DNA from 2 places in the Xanthomonas tesorieronis genome. Region 2 is predicted to be linked to the other one. Evidence: riboswitches for the same ligand, from Rfam matches in the RefSeq annotation. Region 2 holds a riboswitch; the other holds the start of a gene.
The links. Region 2 has a riboswitch for cobalamin ahead of btuB (TonB-dependent vitamin B12 receptor). Riboswitches for the same ligand answer to the same signal wherever they lie in the genome.
Positions count from the first base shown of each region.

Region 1: linked by a shared signal. The riboswitch ahead of metE (5-methyltetrahydropteroyltriglutamate--homocysteine S-methyltransferase) and the one ahead of btuB (TonB-dependent vitamin B12 receptor) in region 2 are both predicted to bind cobalamin.

Region 1 covers NZ_CP162490.1:4,939,599-4,947,566, forward strand. The annotation lists gene AB3X08_RS21100 (DUF1800 domain-containing protein) at 1-1,542, opposite strand, end outside; gene AB3X08_RS21105 (sensor histidine kinase) at 1,679-3,049, opposite strand; gene AB3X08_RS21110 (response regulator transcription factor) at 3,135-3,818, opposite strand; gene AB3X08_RS21115 (hypothetical protein) at 3,896-4,276, opposite strand; gene dusA (tRNA dihydrouridine(20/20a) synthase DusA) at 4,656-5,675, opposite strand; cobalamin riboswitch at 5,821-6,074, shown strand; gene metE (5-methyltetrahydropteroyltriglutamate--homocysteine S-methyltransferase) at 6,287-7,968, shown strand, end outside.
Region 2 covers NZ_CP162490.1:4,405,675-4,413,642, forward strand. The annotation lists gene bioD (dethiobiotin synthase) at 1-355, opposite strand, end outside; gene AB3X08_RS18740 (GAF domain-containing protein) at 500-982, shown strand; gene AB3X08_RS18745 (TfoX/Sxy family protein) at 979-1,407, shown strand; cobalamin riboswitch at 1,434-1,651, shown strand; gene btuB (TonB-dependent vitamin B12 receptor) at 1,765-3,636, shown strand; gene gph (phosphoglycolate phosphatase) at 4,407-5,060, opposite strand; gene dinB (DNA polymerase IV) at 5,366-6,427, opposite strand; gene fabA (3-hydroxyacyl-[acyl-carrier-protein] dehydratase FabA) at 6,634-7,149, shown strand; gene fabB (beta-ketoacyl-ACP synthase I) at 7,149-7,968, shown strand, end outside.

The DNA of each region.
Region 1 (7,968 bases), 530 kb from region 2:
ATTCCACTCCTGCTGCGAGCGCGCCTGCGCCAGCGCCTGGCGGGTGGTTTCGCCGAGCTGCGGCTCGATCGCCTGGTAGTACAGCGGCGTGGTCAGTTGCGGGAAACCGCCGCGTTGCTGGCCGTCGCTGGTGAAGAGTTGGGTGTTGCCGCCGCCGATCGCACGCGCGATCTCGAAGCGCTGCGCCATCTGCCCGGAACTGTTCCAGGCGCTGGACTGCAGCGGCCAGCCGTCGGGGGTGATGCGTCCATAGGTCGGCTCGCCCATCTGACTCAGCCAGCCCAGCAGCGGCTGCGGATTGACGATGGTCTGCCCGTCGTAGGCCAGGCGCAGCGACGACACCAGGAAGCGGTAGGGATCCTTGAACTTGTGCGGCGCGCCGGCAGCCATTTCCCGCGCGGTAAACATCACCTGCAGCACGGCGGCGATATCGCCATCGCTGCGCTGGAAGGTGCGCGCCATCTTCTCCACCAGCGCCGGCGGGGGATCGTCGGCGACGAAATATTCGGCCAGGCGCCGCGACACGAAATGCGCGCAGGCCGGCTGGCGCACGATCAGCTGCACCGCATGCTCGACCTCGTCGAAACCGCCGCCGGCGATGCGCTGGCCGAGCAGGGTCTTGTCGCCGGGCTGGTGCCGCGCCGGATTGAACTCGAACGCGCCGCGGCGCAGGTATTGCGCCTGCTGCGGCGGTGGCAGTTTCGGCGGCGCGTCGCGGTTGGCCGGGGCGATGCCGACGCCGGTCAGGATCAGCGCCAGTTGCTGCACGTCGTGCTGGCTGTAACCGCCGTCCACGCCCAGCGTGTGCAATTCCATCAGTTCGCGCGCGTAGTTCTCGTTGACCTTGCCCTTGGCGTTCTGCGCGTTGTCCAGGTATTCGAGCATGGCCGGGCTCTGCAGCGTCGCCATCACCAGGTCGGAGAACTTGCCCAGCGCGTGCGGGCGGATCGCGTTGTCGGCGTAGTCGGCGACGGTCCAGTGCAGGCGGCCCTTGTCGGCGAACACGCTGAAGTGATTGAGCCAGAACCACACCATCTGCTCGCGCAGCTGGTCGCGCGAGTACACCGCACGCAGCAGCTGCGCCTGCCGCGCCTGCGCCAGCAGCGCGTCGGCGCGCTGCTGCAAGGCCTTCTTCGCCGCGACCTTGGCCTCGCCGTCGGGCATCGCCTTGATGTACTGCTGGCGCGCATCCAGTTGCTTGAGCAATTCCTGCACCGGCGTGTGCAGCGCCTCGTAGCCGTCCAGTTGCGTGCGCACCGCTGCGGGCAGGGCGGCGTCCCCGCTGGAGGCCTGCAACTGGTCGCGCAGGAAGCGCTTGCGTCCGTCGTGCTGCAGCTGGGACACGCTGGCGCTGTCCAGGCCGGTGGTCATCGATTGCAGCCAGCGCGCGTCGTCGCGCTCCAGCACCTTCTGGCTGCCGGCGATGGCACCGACGGTGAACAGCACCAGCAGCAGCGACAGCAGCAGCCGCTGCGCGTTGCGCAATGCACGCCGGCCGTGCACGCGCAGGCGCGTTGCAGGACGGTGCCGGGGCTCGGGCATGCGGCGCTCCTTGGACGGAAAAACCGGACGTGACGACCCGCGCAGTATCCGCGCCTGCCTGGCGCAGGCGTTAAGCCAATGTCGGAAACCGCCGCGGCGTTTGCGCGGGATTCACCTGCAGCGCACAGCCCGGCCGCTACAGCCCCGGCGGCATGGTGACCAGGAAGCGGGCGCCGCCCAGCTCTTCGGAACGGCTGACCTGCAGTTCGCCGCGGTAGCCCTTGACCAGGTCCTGCACGATCGCCAGACCAATGCCGTGGCCGTGCACGCGTTCGTCGCCGCGCACGCCGCGCTGCAGGATGTGCGCCACTTCCTCCGGCGCGATGCCGGGGCCGTCGTCCTCCACCGAGATCACCAGGCCGGCGCGCCGGCTGCCGGCGGCCGGGGCCGGATGCACGCTCAGCAGCACCCTCCGCCGCGCCCACTTGAAGGCGTTTTCGAGCAGGTTGCCGAGCAGTTCCTGCAGGTCGCCGGGTTCGCCGTGGAAGCGCGCGCTCGGCTCGATGTCGAACTCGCACAGCACGCCCTTGGCCGCGTACACCTTCTCCAGCCCACGCACGATCTCTTCGGCGTTGGGTTCGATCGGCAGCGGCGCGGAGAACAGCTTGTGGCCGCTGGAAGCGGCGCGGCTGAGCTGGTAGGTCACCAGGTTGTTCATGCGCCGCAGCTGCGCATCCAGTTCCTCGCGCAACTCCGGGCCCTCGGTGCCGCTGTCGAGCTGGGTGCGCAGCACGGCCAGCGGCGTTTTCAGGCTATGCGCCAGGTCGGCCAGGGTGTTGCGCTGGCGGTCCAGGTTCTCGCGCTCGCTTTCGATGAAAGCGTTGATGCTGTCGGTCAGCGGCTCCAGCTCGCGCGGATGGCGGTCGCCCATGCGCACCGCTTCGCCGCGCTGCACTTTGGTCAGTTCGTTGATGACCCGGCGCAGCGGGCGCAGGCTCCACTGCAGGATGAAGGCCTGCAGCAGCAGCAGGATCAGCCCGGCGCCGCCGAGATTGAACCACACCCGGCCGCGAAACACGCGCAGCTGCGCGCCCAGCGCGCGGGTGTCTTCCATGATGTAGATGGTGACCGGCGTTTCCTTGTCGCGGCGCACATAGGCCAGGCCAATGCCGTAACGGTAGACCTCGCCCTGGCTGCCGTCGATCTGGGTCATCGGCCACGGACCGTCGAAGGTTTCCTGGCGCGGTTCGAGCATGCCGCCCCTGGGCGGCAGCGGCCCCTCGCTGGACATCGAGATCCAGCGTTCGTTGGGCATCACGATCTGTGCGTACAGGCCGCTGCCCGGCCGGTCGAAATGGGGGTCCGGCGGGGGCTTGTCGTTGTTGATGTACAGCGAGCCGTCGCGCGCCACGTCGACGTTGTTGGCGTAGGCGGTGGCGTAGCTCTTCAAGCGCTCGCGCAGATTGCTCAGCGCGGTGTCGGCAAAGGCCTGGTCCAGCGCATAGCCGGCCGCGGCCAGGAAGGCCACCAAGCTCAGGCTGGCGGCCAGCAGCTGGCGCGCCTGCAACGACCGTGGGCGCCAGCGCTTGTACCACTTGGGCCGTGCCGCCACGCTGTCGCGTCCTTCGGTTGCTCGTCGCAGGCGCGTGGGATCAGCCTTCGGTGCGCGGAATCGCGAAGCGATAGCCGCGACCGCGCACGGTCTCGATCGGCTTCAGTTCGCCGTCCGGATCCAGCTTCTTGCGCAGGCGGCCGATGAACACTTCCAGCACGTTGGAGTCGCGGTCGAAGTCCTGCTGGTAGATGTGCTCGGTGAGGTCCGCCTTGGAGACCAGCTCACCGGCATGCATCATCAGGTACTCGAGCACCTTGTATTCGTAGCTGGTCAGATCGACGTTGCTGCCGCTGACGCTGACCGTCTGCGCCGCCAGATCCAGCGCCACCGGCCCGCATTCCAGGGTCGGCTTGCTCCAGCCCGCGGCGCGGCGCAGCAGCGCGTTGACCCGCGCCAGCAGCTCCTCGACGTGGAACGGCTTGACCAGATAGTCGTCCGCGCCCTGCTTCAGGCCTTCGACCTTGTCCTGCCAGCTGGAACGGGCGGTGAGGATCAATACCGGAAACTTCTTGCCTTCGTCGCGCAGGGCCTTGATCAGCTCCATGCCCGACATCTTCGGCAAGCCGAGATCGATGATGCCCACGTCGAACGGCACTTCGCGGCCCATGTACAGGCCTTCCTCGCCGTCCTGCGCCGCATCCACCGCAAAGCCTTCGCGCTTCAGGCGAGCAGCCAGGGTCTCTCGCAGCGGAGCTTCGTCTTCGACCAGAAGGATACGCATGAACTCTCCCTAGTGACTTACAGATGGCCGGCGGCCGGGGGCAGTGTGTATGGCAAGCTGAACCAGAATATCCGGGTTCAGGGGTTATCGCCGCGTGGTGGTTCCTGCGCATCGCTGGGGCGCGGCACGCGCGGCGGCGTGGCGCGGCCAGGCTGCGGATCGTCCATGTAGCGCACGCGCCCGCGGCCATCCATGTACTTCACGCGATTGATGTCGCGCCCGTCGAACGGCACACGCTCGGCGCCAAGGATTTGCCCACCGGTGGATCGCTGCACCCGGCGCACCGCATCGGACAGCGAGCTGCCGTTGTAGTCGCGCGCCCGGGGCGCCTCGCGGGCCGGCACCATCGGCGGCACGCCGGGCGGGCCCGGCTGCTGCGCCCAGCCATGGCCGGTCGCCGTGAGCGCGAGTGCGATCACGACAACGGTGCGGCAGCGGCGGAGAGTGGGCGAGATCACGAGCTGGCATCCTAACGGACTGATCGGAAACGTTCAAAAGTTGTGAAACCGGTTGCCTGGCAGCGGCGTCGCGATTTCGCAAAATCGAGCCAAATTCTTGATTTTTCGGGGTGAATCCGATCTGAACTTTTCCGGCAGCGGCCGCCCTCGTTCAGTGAAATGAACTTCGATTGCCGCCCTGGCGGACGCGTGCCGACGTCCTTTGAACCCCGCGTTGGCAAGGATCTGCCACTCCTGTTGCGACCGGTCCGGTTACAGCAAGAAGCTGAACAAAGTAACTGAACGCGCCTCCGAAAGGGCGGCGTAGCGTCTGTCGGGACAGCTTGCGTTGGGGACCGAGAAGCCGAGCAAGGACAACTGTCGTCCCTCCGGGCGATGATTACGCGGCGACTTGCGGCGCCCCTGCCGTCATAAGCAAGGCCTGTTCCACCAGCGCCCAGTCCGCGCCCGGCCGATGCGCGCCCTCGCTGAGCACCTGGCGGAACGCACGGCCGCCCGGCTGGCCGTGGAACAGGCCGAGCAAGTGGCGGGTGATGTGCTTGAGCGCCACGCCATCGGCCAGGCGCGCCTCGACATACGGCCGCAACGCGCGCAACAGGTCGGCGCGCGGCCGCGGCGTGGCACCGGTCAGGGCCGCCTCCAGCCGGTGCAGCACGTAGGGATCGTGATAGGCCGCGCGGCCCAGCATCACCCCGTCGACCGCTTCCAGCTGCGCCCGCGCGGTGTCCACGTCGGCCAGCCCGCCGTTGAGCACGATCTGCAACTGCGGGCGCTCGCGCTTGAGCCGATGGGCCCAGTCGTAGCGCAGTGGCGGCACTTCGCGGTTCTCCTTCGGCGACAGGCCCTGCAGCCATGCGTTGCGCGCATGCACCACGAACAGCCCGCAACCGGCGGCGGCGACCTGGTCGACGAACGCCAGGAACACCGCGTAGTCGTCGTCCTGGTCCACGCCCAGCCGGCATTTCACCGTGACCGGGATGTCCACCGCCTGCGCCATCGCCGCCACGCAGTCGGCGACCAGCGCCGGCTCGCGCATCAGGCAGGCACCGAAGCGCCCGGCCTGGACCCGGTCGGACGGGCAGCCGCAATTGAGATTGATCTCGTCGTAGCCCCACTCCTGGCCGATCCGCGCCGCCTGCGCCAGCAGCGCCGGATCGCTGCCGCCGAGCTGCAGCGCCACGGGATGCTCGACCGCGTCGAAGTCCAGCAACCGCGCGCGATCGCCCAGCACCACCGCATTGGCGTGCACCATCTCGGTATACAGCCGCGCCGACGGCGCCAGCAGCCGGTGGAATACGCGGCAGTGGCGGTCGGTCCAGTCCATCATCGGCGCGACGGACAGGCGCAGGGAGGCGGCGTAGCGCGCGGGCAGGTCGGAAGGGGGAAGCGGAAGCATCATCGGGCGCGGCGGTGCTGCGCTCTCGCCTGCCGGCGGAAGCGTCAGATCATTGGCTTTGGGATCAACAGCTTACACGTTCGCCCTGAACGTTGCCGGTGAACGCCGGCGAATTCACTCGGCGCTTGACCCGCCGCCGCATCCGGCCTATCGTGCGCTCGCCGAAGGTATCCATCGCTTCATTCGGATGAAGGGATGGATTTAAACGGGAATCCGGTGACGGCCGGCGCCGCAAGCGCCTGCCCATTCCGGAGCTGCCCCGCAGCGGTGAATGGAAACGACCTCCGTCAATGGCACTGGGCCGGCGCATGCCGGCCTGGGAAGCGGCGGACAGTAGGCGCGCAGCCGGCACGGTGCGCTCGTCCATCAGCCCGAATACCGGCCCCGGCCGGAGGAGCTGTGCGTCCTCCGATTCGACCTGGCGTCTCCGCGGGGAGGCGGCCGGAAGCCGTGCCGTGGCCCTGCGCCGCGCCGCGCTCTTCCGCCTGCCCGCGTGGCGCCGGTTCGCCCGCGGGGGCGAAGGTCGCTGGCGTGGCGGGCGTCCCGTGCGAACGGGCGGACGGCGCGCGGTTCCTTCGTTCCTCAATGCCCATGAACGCAATGAGGAAACGCAAATGACGATCGTGACCAACCTGGGCTTCCCGCGCATCGGCGCGCGGCGCGAGCTCAAGCGTGCGCTGGAAAGCTACTGGCGCCGCGAAACGGATGAGGCCGGCCTGCAGGACACCGCGCGGCAGCTGCGACAGCGGCATTGGCGGCTGCAGGTCGAGGCCGGGGTGGATCTGCCGCCCAGCAACGACTTCAGCCTGTACGACGCGATGCTGGACACCGCGTTCCTGTTCGATGCGATCCCGCAACGCTACCGCGCGCTGGCCGATGCCGATCCGCTGGCCGGCTATTTCGCGATGGCGCGCGGCACGCAGGAGGACGGCCTGGACCTGCACGCGCTGGAAATGACCAAGTGGTTCGACACCAACTACCACTATCTGGTGCCGGAGCTGGCGCGGCGCCAGCATTTCCGCCTGCGCGGCGACAAGCCGCTGGCCGAGTTCCTGGAAGCCAAGGCGTTGGGCATCGCCACCCGCCCGGTGCTGATCGGCCCGGTGACCTTCCTGCTGCTGTCCAAGACCGTGGACGGCAGCGACCGCTGGGCGCTGCTGGACAGCCTGCTGCCCGCCTACGCCGAACTGCTGCAGCAGCTCGACGCGGCCGGCGCCAGCTGGGTGCAGATCGACGAGCCCGCGCTGGTGCTGGACCTGGACGAGGCCGCGCGCGACGCCTATCGCCGCGCCTACGCATTCCTGGCGCAGGCGCCGCGGCCGAAGCTGCTGCTGACCACGTATTTCGGCGAACTGGGCGACAACCTGGAACTGGCCGCGGCGCTGCCGGTGGACGGCCTGCATGTGGATCTGGTGCGCGGCGTGGCGCAGTTGGACGCGGTGCTGCAGGCATTGCCGGCCGGGCGCGTGCTGTCGGCCGGGCTGGTCAACGGCCGCAACGTGTGGCGCACGCCGCTGGACAATGCATTGATCCTGGCCCGCTACGCGGCCGGCCATGTCGGCCGCGAACGCCTGTGGTTGGCGCCGTCGTGCTCGCTGCTGCACGTGCCGGTGGACCTGGAACAGGAAAAGGCGCTGGACCGCGACCTGCACGCATGGCTGGCCTTCGCCAGGCAGAAGCTGCAGGAGCTGCGCACGCTGGCCGATGCATTGCACGAGCTGCCGCAGGCGCAGACCGAATTGGATGCGGCGCGCGAGGCGCTGGCCACGCGGCGTTCCTCCGCACGCGTGCATCGCCCTGACGTGGCACGCCGGGTGGCGGCGCTGAGCGAGGATGCCGGACGCCGGCAGTCGCCGTATCCGCAGCGGCGCGAGGCGCAGCAGGCGGCGCTGCGGTTGCCGGCGTACCCGACCACCACGATCGGCTCGTTCCCGCAGACCGCGCAGGTGCGGCAGGCGCGCGCGCAGCACAAGGCCGGCAAGCTCGGCGATGCCGAGTACGACGCGTTCCTGGCCGCCGAAACCGAACGTTGCGTGCGCGTGCAGGAACAGATCGGGCTGGACGTGCTGGTACACGGCGAGTTCGAGCGCAACGACATGGTCGAATACTTCGGCGAGCAGCTCGATGGTTTCGCCTTTACCAGGCATGGCTGGGTGCAGAGCTACGGCTCGCGCTGCGTGAAGCCGCCGATCATCTACGGCGACGTGCAGCGGCCGGCGCCGATGACGCTGCGCTGGACCCAGTATGCGCAGTCGCTGACCGACAAGCCGATGAAGGGCATGCTGACCGGGCCGGT
Region 2 (7,968 bases):
CGCCTTCCACCACCACGACATCGGCGTGCGCGCGCAGCCGCGCGAAGGCGGCGGCGATCGGCGCCAGCTCCAGGTGCACGCCGGCGTCGGCGGCGGCCAGTTCCGGCGCCAATGGCAGCGGCAAGGCATAGGGATTGAGGTCGGCGTAGTCCGGCCGCGGCGCGCTGGCCGCCTGCAGTGCCAAGGCGTCCTCGTTGCGCCACCCGTCCGCGCTGCGCTCGCAGCCGCTGGCGACCGGCTTCATGCCCACCGCCGCTTGCCCGCGCGCGCGCAGCGCATGCAGCAGCGCGGTGCTGGCGATGGTCTTGCCGATCCCGGTATCGGTCCCGGTGACGTAGAAGGCGGGGAAGCTCATCGCTGCACGGTCCTCGAAAGCCGCCGCATGCGGCGCGACCGCGCAGGATAGCCGGCGCCGCGCGCCGCGTCAGCGCCCGCTGCGGCTGGTCATGGCGACCGCGTTGGCGCCCAAGCCGCCATCGGCCGCTGCTAGACTCGCGCGATGTTCGCTTCCTCTTCGCTCACCGGCAGCAAGCCGGAACAGTACGCCCAACTGCTCGCCCAGGCCCGTTCCCTGGTCAGCGGCGAGCCCGACCGCATCGCCAATGCCGCCAATCTGGCGGCGCTGGTGTACCACGCGCTGCCGCGGCTGAACTGGGTCGGTTTCTACCTGTACGACGGCAAGGAACTGGTGGTGGGGCCGTTCCAGGGCCTGCCCGCCTGCGTGCGCATCCCGCTGCACAAGGGCGTGTGCGGCGCTGCCGCCAGCACCGGCCAGACCCAGCGCATCGACGACGTCGAGGCCTTTCCCGGGCATATCGCCTGCGATGCGGCCTCGCGCTCGGAGCTGGTGGTGCCGCTGCTGCGCGCCGGCGAGCTGATCGGCGTGTTCGATCTGGACAGCCCGGACCTGGCGCGCTTCGACGCCGACGACCAGCGCGGCCTGGAAGCGATCGCCCAGGTCTTCGTCGACGCGCTGCGATGAGCACCGAAAAACTGCGCAATATCGGCCCCAAGAGCGCGGCCTGGCTGCGCCAGGTCGGCCTGCGCACGCAGCAGGACCTGGCCGCGGCAGGCGCGGTCGGCGCGTTTCTGAAGGTCAAGCGCGCCGGCTTCAAGCCCAGCCTCAACCTGCTGTATTCGCTGGAAGGCGCGCTGACCGGCTGCCATTGGCAGGAACTGCCCGAGGCGCGGCGCGCGCAGCTGCTCGGCGAGCTGGAAGCCGCGGCGGCGCAGCTGCCGGCGCAGCGCGGCCTGCCGGTGGCCGGACCGGTGGCGACCACCCATTTCGACCGCGACGGCGACCGCAGCGACTCGCCCTATGCGGAGGAGCCGCACGATGCCGCCGGCGATTACGAACGCGGTGGCCACGAGCCCGACGACGGCCTGCGCGAGCGCGACGACGACTGATCCGCGCGCAACGGCAACGATCGCGTACAATCGCGCCGCTTCAAGGTGACCTGCGGGCTCCGGCCTGCAGGTTGAAACGGGAAGCCGGTGCGTCTTGCGACAAGGCCGGCGCTGCCCCCGCAACGGTAAGCGATCCGCGCTGACGACCTGCGCCACTGTGCCTTGGGCATGGGAAGGCGTCGCAGCCGGGAGTCCGACTCCCAGATCGCCAGCCCGGAGACCGGCCTTGCAGTTCACTGGTTGCGATGCGGAGGGCGTCGCGGCGTGCCGCGCCGCGTCTGGCGCCGTCCGCTTGCACCTTCCGTTCGCGACTCCCCTGCCGTCACAGCGCGCAGCCGCGCGCCGGAGTTGCCACCCATGTCGTCCCGCCTGCTTTCGGTCGCGATCGCGTCCGCCCTGTCCCTGCCCTCGCTGGCGCTCGCCGCCGATGCCGCCACCGACCTGGACCAGGTTCTGGTCACCGCCACCCGCACCCAGATCTCGGTCGAGGACAGCGTGGTCCCGGCGCAGGTGATCGACCGCGCCGAGATCGAGCGCAGCCAGGCCACGTCGCTGGCGCAGCTGTTGCAGGGCCGCGCCGGCATCGGCGTGTCCAACCAGGGCGGGCTGGGCAAGCTGACCACGCTCAGCGTGCGCGGCAGCGAATCGGATCATGTGCTGGTGCTGGTGGACGGCGTGCGCATCGGCTCGGCCAGCGCCGGCCTGGCCGCGTTCCAGGACCTGCCGCTGAGCCAGATCGACCACATCGAGATCGTGCGCGGCCCGCGTTCGAGCCTGTACGGCTCCGATGCGATCGGCGGCGTGATCCAGATCTTCACCCGCCGTGGCGGCCAGGGCCTGCAGCAGAACCTGAGCCTGGGCGCCGGCAGCCACGGCCTGCGCGAGGCCAGCGCCGGCTTCAGCAACCGCGGCGAGCGCGGCTGGCTGTCGGTGCAGGGCGGTTACCAGAAGACCGACGGCATCAACGCCTGCAACGGCTCGGCCACCCTGTTCGCCGGCTGCTACGTCGACGAGCCGGATCGCGACGGCTATCGCACCACCTCGCTCAGCGCGCGCGGCGGCTATGCGCTGAGCGACACGCTGCGCATCGAAGGCCAGGCGCTGAACATCGACAGCCGCAACGAGTACGACGGCGATCCGCTGTACGCCGGCAACGAGGCCGACAACACCCAGCAGGTGTTCGGCGGCAAGCTCGACTGGACCCCGTCCGACCGCGTGCACCTGGCCGCGCAAGTGGGCCGCAACACCGATCAGGCCGACAGCTACTATCACGCGGCCGGCAGCAGCACGCGCAGCTTCGTCAGCACCTTCGACAGCCGCCGCGACACCGCCTCGCTGCAGGGCGACTTCGGCCTGGCCGAGGGCCATCTGCTCAGCGCCGGCGCCGACTGGCAGCGCGAGGAAGTCACCGGCACCACCGCCTTCGACGTGGACCAGCGCGACAACACCGGCGTGTTCGCCGAGTACCAGGGCCGCTTCGGCGCGCAGCAGGTGCAGGCCAGCGTGCGCAGTGACGACAACGAGCAGTTCGGCCAGCACACCACCGGCAGCCTCGGCTGGGGCCTGGCGCTGGACGGCGGCTTCAAGCTCACCGCGAGCATCGGCACCGGCTTCAAGGCGCCGACCTTCAACGACCTGTACTACCCGTTTTCCGGCAATCCGGAGCTGAAGCCGGAGAAGTCCAAGAGCGGCAACCTGGGCGTGGCGCAGTACGCCGACAGCTGGAACTGGACGTTCAACGTCTACGAGACCCGGGTCGACGACCTGATCTCCTACGACGCCGCCACCTTCCTGCCGGTCAACGTGGACAAGGCGCGGATCCGCGGCGCCGAGCTGACCGGCTACGCGACGCTGGCCGGCTGGGAACTGTCGGCGCAGCTCAGCCACACCGATCCGCGCAACCGCAGCGACGGCGCCAACCGCGACAACTGGCTGGCGCGGCGTGCGCAGGACACCGCGCGGCTGGACGTGGACCGCGGCTTCGGCCCGGTCAAGCTCGGGGTCACCGCGTTCGGCAGCGGCCACCGCTACGACGACGCGGCCAACAGCGTGCGTCTGGCCGGCTATGGCACGCTGGACCTGCGCGTGGAATACGCGTTCGCGGCGGCCTGGACGCTGCAGGCCAAGGCCAGCAACGTGTTCGATCGCGACTACCAGACCATCAGCTGGTACAACCAGCCGGGCCGCGAATACGCGCTGACCCTGCGCTACGCGCCGGCGGCGCGCTGAGTCTGCGCAGCGGGCTGCGCCATGGGGTGCAGCCCGCTTTATCGGCGTGCATGCTGCTGGACGCCTCGCGTTGCTGCAGGCTCGGAAGGCGAGCAGGCCGCGACGCGAGGCCAGCGTTGCAGCGACTTTGTGGGAGCGACTTCAGGGCGCCTAACTCCATTCCGGAAGCTGCACGCTGCACGCTGCGCGTGGCGATGGCGTGTTCCTTTTTTCTGTCGCGGCTGAAGCCGCTCCTACACATGCGCGCCGTGCTCTTGTAGGAGCGGCTTCAGCCGCGACAGGAGGACGAAGCGGCCGTGATGCCAAGCCGCCCATGAAAAACGTGGGCGCAACGCCACCGAGTCTACGGCCAATGTGTCTTTGCCCATCGCATCTCGTACGTATCGATGCCGGAACCTGCGAGCTGGGCGTGTCGGCGCCTCGCAAGTGCATCGACATGCTTTTGGGAGCTATCAGAAGTGCCCTTCAGTCGCTCCCACAGTTTCTCTGCCTGTCGCTGCATGAAGAGCGCTTCGGCGATGCCAGACCGGCCACGCCGATAACTGCATCCCGCCATGTCGGCAGTTCGCATGACCTGCGTCGGCAGTCGGGTCCACAGGCGGCGCGCCCCTGCAGGAGCGGCTTCAGCCGCGACAGACTCTGCCGGTAAAAGCGTCGCGGCTGAAGCCGCTCCTACAGGGGCTGATCGACGACCGTCGCGCCGCCCGCAGTGGCGGCGACGCGCGCAGCGCCCGATGCCGCAATGCGTGCCGCACATGCGCTGGCCCGCATCAACCCAGCGTCAGCAGCTCGCGCATGTCGTCCATCAGCAGCACCACCTCGGCGGTGGCCAGGTCCAGGTCGCGCGGGTAGCCGTAGCGCACCAGCGCGGCGGGCATGCCGGCGGCGTGCGCGGCCTGCAGGTCGGTGCCGGAATCGCCGACCATCAGGCAGTGCGCCGGCGGCTGCGCGAACTGCTGCGCCAGGTGCAGCAATGGCAGCGGGCTGGGCTTGCGCTCGGGCAGGCTGTCGCCGCCCAGCGCCGCGGCGAACGCATCGGCCACGCCGAGATGGCGCAGCAGCGGCTGCACGAACGCCGACGGTTTGTTGGTGCACAGCGCCAGCGTGACGCCGCGCGCGCGCAACTGCGCCAGCGCCTCGGCCACGCCCGGATACAGGCGCGGGCTGCGCAGCAGGCAGGCTTCGTAGTGGCGCATGAAGGTCGGCATCACCGTGTCGATCGGCGTGGCGTCGTGCGCATGCCGCCACGCGGCTTCGACCAGCTTGCGCACGCCTTCGCCGATCCAGCCGAGCACGGTGGCCTCTGGCACGCGCGCCAGGCCGAACTCGGCCAAGGTGCGGTTGAGCGCTTCGGCGATGTCGGCGCCGCTGTCCACCAGGGTGCCGTCCAGATCGAACACCACCAGCGCATACGGAAATGTCATGTCGTTCCTGGGTGCGAAGAGCAGCGCCCATTGTAGGCGCCGCGCTCGGTCGCGATCCCAGTACCGCACTTCGCCGAAACACGCGGCCAGGGGATCCAGGAACACGCGCACGATCGCCAGCTGCTGCCGGCGCGATGCGTGCACGCCGTAGATGTCCATCGTGTCCAGTGCGTGGTTAGGCAGCACGCGCTGCAATTCGTGGCCCGCAGCACGGACACGCGGCTCGGCGCGAAGGTCGCCAGGGGCGCACTGCGCCGGCCGTGAGCGAATCACCGATGCACGGCGTTACACGGCCGCCGCACGGCTCAACAGAACAGCCGCCCCTGCGCCTGCCCGGGCTCGCGCTCGTGGAAACCGGCCAGGCCCACGCCGACCAGGCGGTAGCGCGTGGACGCGGGCAAGTCGACGCGTTGGCGCAAGGCCAGCGCGATGTCGATCAGCGCCTGCAGCGATTCCGGCGGTTGCTCGGGGGTGAAGCTGCGGGTCAGGATGCGGAATTGCGCGGTCTTCAGCTTCAGGACCACGGTGCGCGCGACGCGCTCGGTGCGGCGGGTCGCGTTCCAGGTCTTTTCCGCCAGTTGCCGGATCGCCGGCTCCAGCGCGTCCAGCGCCAGGTCTTCGGCGAACGTGTCTTCCGACGAGATCGACTGCACCTGTTGGTCCGATTCCACCGGGCGCTCGTCGATGCCGCGCGCGCGCTGGTACAGGCGCAGCCCGAAGCTGCCGAAGCGCGCTTCCAGTTCCGCCTCGCTGTGCGTGCGCAGATCGCCGACGGTGACGATGCCCAATGCCGCCAGCTTGGCCTGCATCACCTTGCCCACGCCGTGCACCTTGCTCACCGGCAACGGGGTCAGGAACGCCTCCACCTGGTGCGGGCGGATCACGAACTGGCCATCGGGCTTGCGCCAGTCCGAGGCGATCTTGGCCAGGAACTTGTTCGGCGCGATGCCGGCGGAAGCGGTCAGCTGGGTTTCCTCGCGGATCTGCGCGCGGATCGTCTGCGCGATCTCGGTGGCGGTGGCGATGTCGCCCTTCGGCGCGGTGACGTCGAGATAGGCCTCGTCCAGCGACAGCGGCTCGATCATGTCGGTGTGGCGCTGGAAGATCTCGCGCACCTGCCGCGACACCGCCTTGTAGCGCGCGAAATCCGGCGGCACGAAGATCGCGTCCGGACACAGCCGCTCGGCGCGCAACGCCGGCATCGCCGAGCGGATGCCGAACACGCGCGCCTCGTACGACGCGGCGCACACCACCGAGCGCATGCCGCGCCAGGCCACCACCACCGGCTTGCCGCGCAATGCGGGATCGTCACGCTGCTCCACGGACGCGTAGAACGCATCCATGTCGACGTGAATGATCTTGCGCATCGGTCCTGCACCCTACGCCAGCGAACGGTCACCGCATGATAAGCCAGGCTTGCGCATGCGCTGAGAACGCGCCTTGATTTCGCTCAGCGCGCCGCATTGCAGCACTGTCTACGCTACGCGTGCGTACGGATAAAACGTTTGATTGAAAGCGCAGGCGTCGTGCACGCTTGCGCGCCTCGACTGTCTGCCCTGGGAAACATTCGCTCATGAGTCGCCTCACTTCGTATTCACGCGAACAGCTCCTCGCCAGCGCGCGCGGCGAGTTGTTCGGCGCCGGGGCCGCGCGCCTGCCCAACGATCCGATGTTGATGTTCGATCGCATCACCCACATCGACGAACACGGCGGCGCGCACGGCAAGGGCGTGATCCGCGCCGAGCTCGACGTGCGTCCGGACCTGTGGTTCTTCGGCTGCCATTTCATCGACGATCCGGTGATGCCCGGCTGCCTGGGCCTGGATGCGCTGTGGCAGCTGACCGGTTTCTTCCTGACCTGGATCGGCGCGCCCGGCCGCGGCCGCGCGCTGGGCGTGGGCGAAGTGAAATTCAGCGGACAGGTGTTGCCGACCGCCAAGCAGGTGGTCTACGAACTGGACATCAGCCGGGTCATCAACCGCAAGCTGGTGATGGCGGTGGCCGACGGACGCATGGCGGTGGATGGCCGCGAGATCTACACCGCCAAGGATCTGCGCGTGGGCCTGTTCACTTCGACGGAGGCGTTCTGATGCGCCGCGTCGCGATCACCGGCATGGGCATCACCTCATGCCTGGGCAGCGACCTGGACACGGTATCGCGCGCGCTGCGCGACGGCCGCGCCGGCATCCGCGCCAACCCCGAGGCGGCCGAACACGGCCTGCGCAGCCAGGTCGCCGGCGACGTGCAGCTGGACCTGGAGGCCTTGATCGATCGCAAGCTCAAGCGCTTCATGGGCGATGCGTCGGCGTACGCATATCTGGCGCTGCGCGATGCGATCGCCGATGCCGGCCTGGACGAGGCCACGGTCAGCGACGTGCGCACCGGCCTGATCGCCGGTTCCGGCGGCGGTTCCAGCCACTGGCAGGTGGAAGCGGCGGACCTGCTGCGCAACCGCGGCGTGCGCAAGGTCGGCCCGTACATGGTGCCGCGCACGATGTGTTCGGCGGTATCGGCCAGCCTGGCCACCGCGTTCAAGATCAAGGGCCTGAGCTATTCGTTGTCGGCCGCCTGCGCGACCTCGGCGCACTGCATCGGCGCAGCCGCGGACCTGATCCGCCACGGCCAGCAGGACGTGATGTTCGCCGGCGGCGGCGAAGAGCTGGACTGGACCATGAGCCTGATGTTCGATGCGATGGGCGCGCTGTCCAGCGGCTTCAACGACCGCCCTGCTGTGGCCTCGCGCCCATACGACGCCGAACGCGATGGCTTCGTCATCGCCGGCGGCGGCGGCATGCTGGTGCTGGAGGACTACGACCGCGCAGTGGCGCGCGGCGCGCGCATCCACGCCGAGCTGATCGGCTACGGCGTGACCTCCGACGGCGCCGACATGGTCGCTCCGTCCGGCGAAG